3 regions of the Paenibacillus sp. FSL H7-0442 genome follow, and region 2 is predicted to be linked to each of the others. Evidence: riboswitches for the same ligand, from Rfam matches in the RefSeq annotation. Region 2 holds a riboswitch; each other region holds the start of a gene.

Region 1 (3,281 bases), 1.5 Mb from region 2:
GGTCAGGATGCTTACCTGGATGTCATCACCAATAGCAACAATGCCACAATCGAAATTACGGATGCCCAGTGATCGCAATGAGTCTTCATCGGTAGCGTCCGCCACGACAGTATGTGTCAACATCTCACTCATACTGTCCACAACATCCTCATTCCGGTCAATGCCTAGCACCTCGCACCCCATATCCACCAATTGCAAAGCTAGGCTTGAGCCAAACCGCCCCAAGCCAATAACTACAAACTGCTGCGTTTTCATGTCTACTCGAAAACTCCCTTATCCTATAATCATTTTACCTTCCGGATGACGATATAATTCTTTACCCTTTTTCGGCCCCAGTGCATAAGCTAGCGTGAGTGGCCCCAGTCTACCTGCAAACATCGTCAGGGTAATCACCAGCTTGCCTATGACTGTCAAATCAGGTGTAAGCCCCATCGACAGCCCCACCGTACCAAACGCAGACACCGTCTCGAACAAGATCATCAGAAAATGATGATCTTCGGTTGCTGACAAAATCATCGTCACCCCGATCACGAACAGCAGCCCCAGCAGTGTAATGGTCAAAGCCTTGTAAATTCGTCCCTGCGCAAGTCGATACCTGAACAGCACAATATCTTCCCGCCCCCGCAGCATCGAAATCACTGCTCCAATGAGCAGCGCGAATGTTGTGGTCTTAATCCCGCCTCCAGTGGAGCCAGGAGAAGCCCCGATAAACATGAGTATGATGATAAAAAACTGCGTAGCCTGCCGCAAGCCTGCAATGTCCAGTGTATTGGCACCTGCGGTACGGGGAGTAACAGACTGGAATAAAGATCCCAGCAGTTTACCACCCCAATCAAGCGAGCCAAGAGTCTTTGGATTCGTAAACTCAAACACAAAAATCACGAGCGTGCCGACTACAATCAGAGCGCCCGTCATGCTGAGTACCACCTTGGTATGCAAGGACAGTCTCTTACGCTTGCGATATTCTGCCAGGTCTGACATCACTACAAAACCAATGCCGCCTGAAATAATCAAAAACATGGCTGTAAAATTAACAATCGGATCATATACATAACCTGTTAGGCTGCGAAAGTGCCCGAATAAGTCAAAACCAGCATTGTTAAACATGGAGATGGCATGCCAAATCCCAAAATAAATCGCCCTGCCTACAGGCATATCAAACGACCAGCGAATCGCAAATATTACAGCACATATGCCCTCAATGACCAGCGAGTACAACAGCACCTTACGGATCAATCCGACAATTCCTTCGACAGAGGTCTGATTCATCGCTTCCTGTAAAATGAGGCGCTCCCGCAAGGAAATCCGACGTTTGAACACCAGCGCGATTAAGGTAGCCATGGTCATAAAGCCCAGACCGCCGATCTGAATGAGCGCCACGATAACAACTTGACCAAAGGTTGTAAAAAAGGTCCCCGTATCCTTTACGACAAGCCCTGTAACACAGGTCGCGGAAGCGGCAGTAAACAAAGCGTCTACAAACGCAAGTGGCTTTCCTGTTGTATTGGAGATCGGCAGCATTAACAATAAACTACCTATTAGAATGATAATGGCAAAGCCCGCAACGAATATCTGCGGTGGAGAAAGCCGGAGCCAGCTTGCATTGGGATTCATCTATTCATCACTTCTCTCCTAATCCTTAAAACTATAAAAACAGTGATTTAATACGGTGTAAGCTCGCTACGCGTTCCATTTGATCTTCCGATCGTCGTTGCCCCTGAATTTTTTGATTTTTCCAAACCTTAGTTAACTATAATTAGCATTCCCTGAATACAGGAAGAATGCATGTCAAGCACTACTCGGTCCCCTGTGCTATTGGCGGGCAGTAGCGAAGGGGGCAGAATTGTTCTGAAGAAGCGAAGCGTTTGCCTTTATCTCCGGATTTTAACCATTAAAGGGGGTATACAATCAAAAAATCCGGGGATAACAGCAATCGGAAGAATAATCTGCACCCGCAGCGGTCTATCTAACCAATCCAAACACTTTTATACGCACAAAAAAAGACACCGGAAAACCGAGTGCCTGACTTGGTTCCTGCTCATAGCCTACGAGGTTAGCTGACGGATTCGGGCAGCACAGTATGCCCTATTTACACTTCCGATCCACCAGTGATCGGCTGTAAAATTCACCCCAGTAACATGGTTCCCCCGTTTTCCCATAGAAATTCGGCTCAACTGTATATCATTACCTATGTATTTTATAGGCATTGCCTCAAGATTATAATCCTTCTATATCCAGATCACAAAACCGATTTCGTCGAAAAAACGTGAAATTGGCTTTATTTTGCGAATGGGCATCGTTTAATCGCAGCTTATCTTATTTTATTGGAACTTTAAAGTGCTTTCACTCTATTTTCATGAATATCGCTGGTCTGTTGGCGGGAACCTGTGCAGTATGATATCTTTAATGGATGTTCTTATTTACAGATTAAGGAGGAAACTCATGAATCCTATCGGGAAACCGGTCGTGCTCACGGCCAACTTCAAAAAATTAGGCTTGCTGGGCGGGATTGGCCTGATTTGCTTTTTTATCTTTCAATTGCTTATTCCCTCGCTTAGCAATCCAAGTCCAGAATCAGTAATGAACGCAAAGGTCATCAGCAAACAAGAAGCGGTCATACACGCATTGGACTTCGCCCGCTCCGAGCTGGGCTATACTGAATCACAGCCAGAGGAGCCTGTCGTGACCTATCAGGCCGAAACAGATTTGTACGGTTATTTATCTAGAGAAAAACTGCTTCAACAGTACGACCGTACATGGAAGAAAAATTACCCTTACGAAACCTTTCGGGTCGATCTGCCTGAATCCTCAGCGAAGAGCAAGCTGCAAATTCATGTAGATTTATCCACTGGGAAGGTCGTTAGTTTTAAACGGATCACCTCCAGCACCAATTACACGCAGGCTGATATTTCTACGGATGAACAAGCACGTAACAGGCTTGTACGTGTGGCTGAGGACGGCATGACGCTTGAAGCCAAGGAGCAGGCGGCCGCTGTATGGGTGAAGCGCTTTGGCTTTAAGCCGTCGGACTTGAAGCTCGCGACCACTGAACAAGAAGGCGGATTAAAGTATACCGTGGACGATAAAAAAATCGGCGCCTCGGTACTTACACTGGCTTTTACTTTTGAAGACGGTGATGTTCGCTCCTTCACTCAAAGCTTTTCGGCCCCGTCATCCTATACCGATTATATCGAAAAGCAAACATTTTGGGCGAATTGGATGACCTATGCGGGTTATGCCCTATTTAGCTTTGTGCTGGGTGTACTTGCCATTGTGTATGC
Region 2 (3,281 bases):
TTGCGAAAATGCTCTTGTTTTCGGTCATGTTTAAGAGAATATGTACGTTTAGCTCCATCATCTTCATTGATAATCATTTCATCGCGAACTTCTTTCCAGACGTTTATGAGCCTAACTTGGTAACCAGCATATTTTTAATAGGACAGGTACATAATAGTCGAGAGCACCACTAGGTACCACTGCACGAAAAGGGGGGATACATATGCCGTACAGGGGAGTGTTGCCATGCTTGGCACTGTTACTAGCATTTTCAAGTTTACCCGTTCACGCGGATGCGCCTCCCAAGATCGGAACGCCCCATCCCAAGGAAGCAGCTGTTGCTTCTTCTGTACATCTGAGTACAGATCGAGCTACTCCTACATTAGCAATGTTGCGTAAAAAACATGCGGACATTTTTAAAATGTGCGGCCCACACACCCGCCAAATTGCCTTAACCTTTGATGATGTGCCCGATTCTAGGTATACGCCGCAGGTTTTGGACGTATTACACGCCAACGGCATCAAAGCCACCTTTTTCATCGTCGGTCACCGTGCGGAAAAGCATCCGGGGATTATACGTCGTATTATCCGTGAAGGCCATGCTATAGGAAATCATTCCTATACTCATCCGGATTTTAGGAAGGCTACACCAGAACGCTTTCGCAACCAGATTACAAAAACAGAACGTATTTTACAAGCCAGCGCAGGTTTTCGCCCCAAGTTGATTCGTCCACCCTACGGTGAAATTACAGAGCCTCAAATAAAGTGGGCACGTAGTCATGGCTACATGATTGTCAACTGGAATGTAGACTCTCTCGACTGGAAGGGACTAAGTAAAACACAAATTCAGCGAAATGTGATTCCAGCTACAGGGCCTGGCTCTATTATTTTAATGCACGCTGGTGGAGGTCAAAGTTCCAACTTGCAAGGCACTATCCAAGCTTTGCCGGGTCTAATTCACTCTCTAAAAGCTAAGGGCTACAAATTTGTGACAGTCCCCCGGCTACTCCACACATCGGAACGAAAATAACAGTATGTTTATAATTGAGGTCCAAGCTAAAGCAACGTAAAAAGGCTGTCTTACCAGCAGAAGTATTCTGCTCGTCAAGACAGCCTTTTTACGGATAGGACCTGATAAGAGTCCGACCTAGATATATACGGATATAGGCGTTATGTTTACATAATATATATTATGTTTAATTAAACTGTATATACGTACAATGCTATTTATCAATAACGTACAGCTTCACATTTTGAAATCCAAAGTCGTTCACAAATGATTTGTTGCCTGGAATAAAGATATCAATCCGCTTTCCTGTAATGGCGCTGCCCTGATCGCGAGCGACAGCTACAAAAGAATGATCCGGCAAACCTGGATGGGAGTAGCCTGTAACCAGTACTTTCGTGCCCATCGGAATGACGTTAGGATCTACCGCAATTGTACCTAGTTTAAGCGGATTGCCGTAGTAGTCCACTGCGCCCCATTTACCATTCTCATCGGCTGCGGCAGAATACGCTGAAGCCTTAACGTCAACTATTTTGCTATAGTTGAATGTTTTACCCCAAGCTTCAATCGTTGGCGCCTCATTCGCTGCTGCTTTCTCCGTAAGAAGCTGCGGCTTCGATTCCGAAGCTGCCTTTACACTTTTTTCGCCAGGCACCTTAATTTGCAGACCTGCATATATATTGCTGGAAGCAATGTTTGGGTTAGCCTTTGTTAGCTCGTCTACCGATACTCCATAACGCTGAGCAAGCAAAAAGAAGGTATCGCCCTCTTTGGCAGTGTGAAGCGAGGCAGCATCCGCTATTCCAGCTGTCTGTGCCAACCCTGCAATAGCTGCGGCAAGCACCGCAATTTTCATCGTTTTACCAATATGTTTTAAATGTTTCAAAGATATGTACCTCCTCTTTTATGCCTGCGAAGTTAGCTGTCGGATTCGGACTCAGGAGAAGCCCTATGCTCGTGCAATTCACCCCTAGGCATATTCCTCATCGTCTTATGACGTATCGGAATGGCTGCCGTTGTTACGTCCCCCGCACTTCCCATAGTTTGGGCCAGCATTTCAGCGCTTGTCTAACCGCATGCTGTCCCGGTAAGTTTTGGCTTACTGCATAATATCACAATTTTGTAACCTTATCCGCATGAAAATGTTGGGAACCCTGAACATCATACTACACTCGTTACAATTTTGTCATCAAGAAATCTATATTTGTTACGAAAGTATGGGGAAATGGTGACAAAAAAAGAAAAGCCCTCCGTCAACGGAGAGCTCTTTTATGATTAGATCAGTACTTTCTTACAATACTTTGGCAAGAAAATCACGAGTGCGATCATGGCTTGGAGTGCCAAATACCTGGTCTGGTGCACCCTGCTCCACAATTTGACCGTTATCCATAAAGATAATTCGATCGCCTACCTCGCGGGCAAAGCCCATTTCATGCGTTACAATTACCATTGTCATACCGCCTTCGGCGAGCTTCTTCATTACATCCAGAACCTCTCCAACCATTTCAGGGTCCAATGCAGAAGTCGGCTCATCGAACAGCATTACGTGCGGCTGCATGGCCAAAGCACGCGCAATCGCAATACGTTGCTTCTGACCACCGGATAGCTGGTTCGGATAGGTATTCTTCTTATCCTCGAGCCCCACGGTACGCAGGAGTTCTAATGCAATTTTTTCCGCTTCCTTACCTGACTGTTTTCTAACCTGCGTCGGTGCAAGCGTCAGGTTCTGCAACACTGTTTTGTGTGGGAACAGATTAAAATGCTGGAACACCATCCCCATTTTTTCCCGGGTTACATTAATATTATGACCACGAGCTGTAATCGGCTCGCCCTCAAATAAAATCTCCCCATCCGTCGGCTGTTCTAACAGATTCATACAACGCAAAAACGTACTCTTCCCCGAACCGCTGGGACCGATGATAACGACAACTTCTCCTTTGGCGATATCTATATCAATGCCTTTTAAAATCTCATTCTTGCCGAACGATTTACGCAATTGTTTAACGGTGATCACTGGCTCTCAACTTCCTTTCCCATAAACCAAGCAGCTTAGACAAGCTGAATGTCATTACAAAATAAATAGCGGCTGTGATTATGAACGGACTTAATCCTTCATAGGTAATATTCTTAATGACCTGGGCTTGATACATAATATCCACCATACCAATAGTCGAAATAATGGAGGATTCTTTAATAATTGTAATAAACTCATTACCGATAGCAGGTAAAATAGATTTAAACGCTTGCGGCAAAATGACGTGACGCATAGCTTTGCCTCGTCCCATACCCAATGAGC
Region 3 (3,281 bases), 2.7 Mb from region 2:
CTGTCGTATGAACCCGTGCGAGAGCGTGTCTGATCGCTTCCGGTGAGGCATTCTCCACACCAATATCTCCTTTGCGCGTCGCTTCTGCCTCGGGTATAAAGGCCTGCTTGCAGCCGGGTACCTTGGAAGCGATAATCTTACGGATGCGCTCCCCTGCATGATCGGGATCGGTTAAAATGATGACCCCCCGCCGCTCCTGCGCCAATGCAATTTTACGCAGCGTCATTTTATTAATGGCTGAGCCGCCAGTTTCTATCGTATCCGCTTCAACAGCGCGGCGAATGGCCACCGTATCATCCCGGCCCTCTACCACGATCACTTCCTTGATCATTTGCATTTCCCTCCACTGCTACACAGCAAGCTATATTTATCTTTCCCTGCTTTTGAAAACAAAATAAGAAGAGGATATCCTCTTCTTAGCATGGCATAACTATGTTGTTAATACTATCGCATTGCCCTCAACATACACAACCTGTTTTAGTTGATTTCAGGCTTTACCGGTCCGATAACATATACGGTTTTACCGTGCTTACGACCAAATTGGTTGGCTCGGCTCAAACTCTCATAATACACATCGATTTTGTGGCCTTTAATCGCGCCACCGGTATCCTCCGCACGGCGGAAGCCCACCCCTTCGATATACACCCACCAGCCGATTGGAATTATACTCGGATCGACAGCGATGGTACGACCTTCCGTCACGCGCGTGCCGGATGCAGTACGTGTACCGATACCTGGCTCCTGTGAGGAATACGCCGTCATGGAGACATTTTGTAAAACTTTGCTATATTTAAAATTGACGCCTGCTTTACGGACAGCACTGCCCGAACTAACCGTTGTTGTCTTAACCGCATCATTGGGACCGACGGAAGCAGCAAGAACGACCGGCTTTTTCTTCGTTCCTACCGCAATAACCTTATCCACACGGTTCTGTGCAACTTCCTTGTTAACCAGCTGTTTGGATACCAACTTTCCATCATGATATACCTTTTGAACGTGCTGGACTACCACACCCGATTTGCCGCTTTGAATGACCCGATTATCGCCTTTATAAAGACTTGGATCGGCCGTTTTGATGACCTGATAAGGCACCTGTTTTTTCTGTTCGACCTGCTGTTTCTTCACACGGACGATTTTTATGTCCATGTTAGACGAAACAGAGGCATCCAACGCAGGATAAACTTTATCCGTTGACGATAATTTATAGCCCGAGGTACGAATGGCACCTTCTACTGTATTTTCTGTTGTGTACAGCTTTTTCGTCTCATTGCCTGAAGATACTTTAACTTGATTGGCACGTTTAATGACTACGCGGTCCCCATCCTGTACTGCTCCATTTAGCGGCATAGAAATTGTATCATGCGGCTGAAGTGAAATGGAATGCTCGCTCAGCAAATCTTGAAGCTTGGATTCCCGGGTTTCTACCGCAGATGCCTTGCCATCAATGACAAAAAAGACTTGTTTTTTAGATTGCGTGTACATCAGAATTGAAATCATAATCGTTAGCGCGATTAGAAAAATAGCAACCAAAGCAGCCTGGCGCACATTCTCTTGCTTCCAACGCAATACGTAAGACATGCTGGATGAGCGTGACTCATGGGTCTCCTCTTTTTGGAAAATGCCCATTTCCTCCGTCCTCCTTACATAGCCCGCCGTCTGGAGTAAGACATAGTTGAGATTTGACGTGACTATAACAGATTTTCTACAAGACAAGCCCAAACTGCGACTGTCCTGCACCATGTACCCGTCTTCGCGGCATGCTGTCCTCCCCTGTTTAACCACAGTATGATGACAGATTTTCTTTTATTCACAACAAAAAAAGCCAAAGAAAGAGACTAGAGAGCTCTTTCGTGGCTTCCGGCATGTGTGAATATGCGGGAAAACTCATGCACGAGATGGCTTCTCTCTTGTTACGCTTACGGGGTTAGCTGTCGGGTTCGGACGTAGAGAGTCGCCCTAGCTTGGGTCAACCGCTCATGGCGGTCGCCTTCACATTCACCCCGAAGACCCAGAAAGAAATCGAAATACGGCTCCTCTACCTGTTCAATCCCATCTGGGAAAAGAATTTAGGTCGAGCCGGCTGGCGGAAGAGACGTTCCCTTCTTGCACATAAGCCGGACGTACTGTAAGCCATATCGGTTCCCCCGTTCCCTGTAAAAGGGACTCAGCGAGACTGGTTCATGAAATGACTTGTTGATGTTTACATTCAAACAACAATTCACTGAAAAGATGATATCCTGTTTCCATGCATGTTGTAAAGCAGGTTTCAAGTACATTTTTCAAAATATTCGGTTAAAATATTGTAATATTCTCGAGTTTCCTGCAACAAATTCATGATTAGCTTCGTCTATCTCTTTATTTTGATCGATTTCTTCGCTTTTTTATTGAATGTCAAATCGTTCCAAGGCATTTTGGGTCGTTATTGACACTAATTCCTCCACTGTAATCCCCTTGATTTGGGCTGCAGCCTCTGCTACCAGTCTCACATGCGCAGACTCATTTCGCTTCCCGCGAAACGGATGCGGCGTCAGGTAGGGCGCGTCCGTTTCAATGAGCAGACGGTCCAGTGGCACCTGTGCGAGCACCTCTTTTGGCTGCTTGGCATTTTTAAACGTTATTGGACCACCGAAGGAAAGGTGAAATCCCATATCCAGCACCATTTGGGCTGTCTCCCAGCTCCCAGAAAAGGAGTGCATGACTCCGCCAATCTCACTCGCTTTTTCCTCACGCAAAATCCTAACAATATCTTCATGGGCATCCCGGTTATGAATAACAATGGGCATTTTGAGCTCACGAGCCAGACCAATTTGATTTCGAAACACCCGATGCTGAATATCCTTCGGTGATGTATCCCAATAATAATCCAGACCGATCTCTCCGATGGCTACGACCTTCTTATGACTACATAACGATGCAATCCATTCTAAATCGCCCTCTTGCATTGTAATCGCATCCTGTGGGTGCCATCCAACTGCCGCATAAATAAAATCATACGTCTCGGCCAATTTCATGGTGGATGGAATGGTCTCACGATTAAATCCGATATTGATCATCCGCGTTACTCCTGATTCGACAGCACGTGCTATAACTTCTTCACGATCTTCGTCAAATTGTGGCGCATCCAAGTGAGTATGAGTGTCGAATAAATCCAAGGTTTACATCTCCTTTTTTTACTTACATTTCTATATAGTTGTCTATTCTTTGACAAAATAATTCCTTATTTCGGCAGGAAGCCTGTCTTTTACCGCGTTCAATTTATTCTGGGGAAAATACATATGATA

What was found. Region 2 has a riboswitch for cyclic di-AMP ahead of MHH57_RS13305 (3D domain-containing protein). Riboswitches for the same ligand answer to the same signal wherever they lie in the genome.
Region 1: another riboswitch for cyclic di-AMP. It lies ahead of MHH57_RS20105 (TrkH family potassium uptake protein); the one in region 2 lies ahead of MHH57_RS13305 (3D domain-containing protein).
Region 3: another riboswitch for cyclic di-AMP. It lies ahead of MHH57_RS00140 (3D domain-containing protein); the one in region 2 lies ahead of MHH57_RS13305 (3D domain-containing protein).

Annotation. Positions count from the first base shown of each region.
Region 1 covers NZ_CP151963.1:4,559,311-4,562,591, forward strand. The annotation lists gene MHH57_RS20100 (TrkA family potassium uptake protein) at 1-255, opposite strand, end outside; gene MHH57_RS20105 (TrkH family potassium uptake protein) at 274-1,614, opposite strand; cyclic di-AMP (ydaO/yuaA leader) riboswitch at 2,028-2,181, opposite strand; gene MHH57_RS20110 (type II CAAX endopeptidase family protein) at 2,443-3,281, shown strand, end outside.
Region 2 covers NZ_CP151963.1:3,072,206-3,075,486, forward strand. The annotation lists gene MHH57_RS13300 (polysaccharide deacetylase family protein) at 203-1,009, shown strand; gene MHH57_RS13305 (3D domain-containing protein) at 1,203-1,871, opposite strand; cyclic di-AMP (ydaO/yuaA leader) riboswitch at 1,878-2,046, opposite strand; gene MHH57_RS13310 (amino acid ABC transporter ATP-binding protein) at 2,277-2,999, opposite strand; gene MHH57_RS13315 (ABC transporter substrate-binding protein/permease) at 2,986-3,281, opposite strand, start outside.
Region 3 covers NZ_CP151963.1:28,865-32,145, reverse strand. The annotation lists gene rnmV (ribonuclease M5) at 1-331, opposite strand, end outside; gene MHH57_RS00140 (3D domain-containing protein) at 478-1,626, opposite strand; cyclic di-AMP (ydaO/yuaA leader) riboswitch at 1,898-2,180, opposite strand; gene MHH57_RS00135 (TatD family hydrolase) at 2,382-3,152, opposite strand; gene MHH57_RS00130 (HD domain-containing protein) at 3,195-3,281, opposite strand, start outside.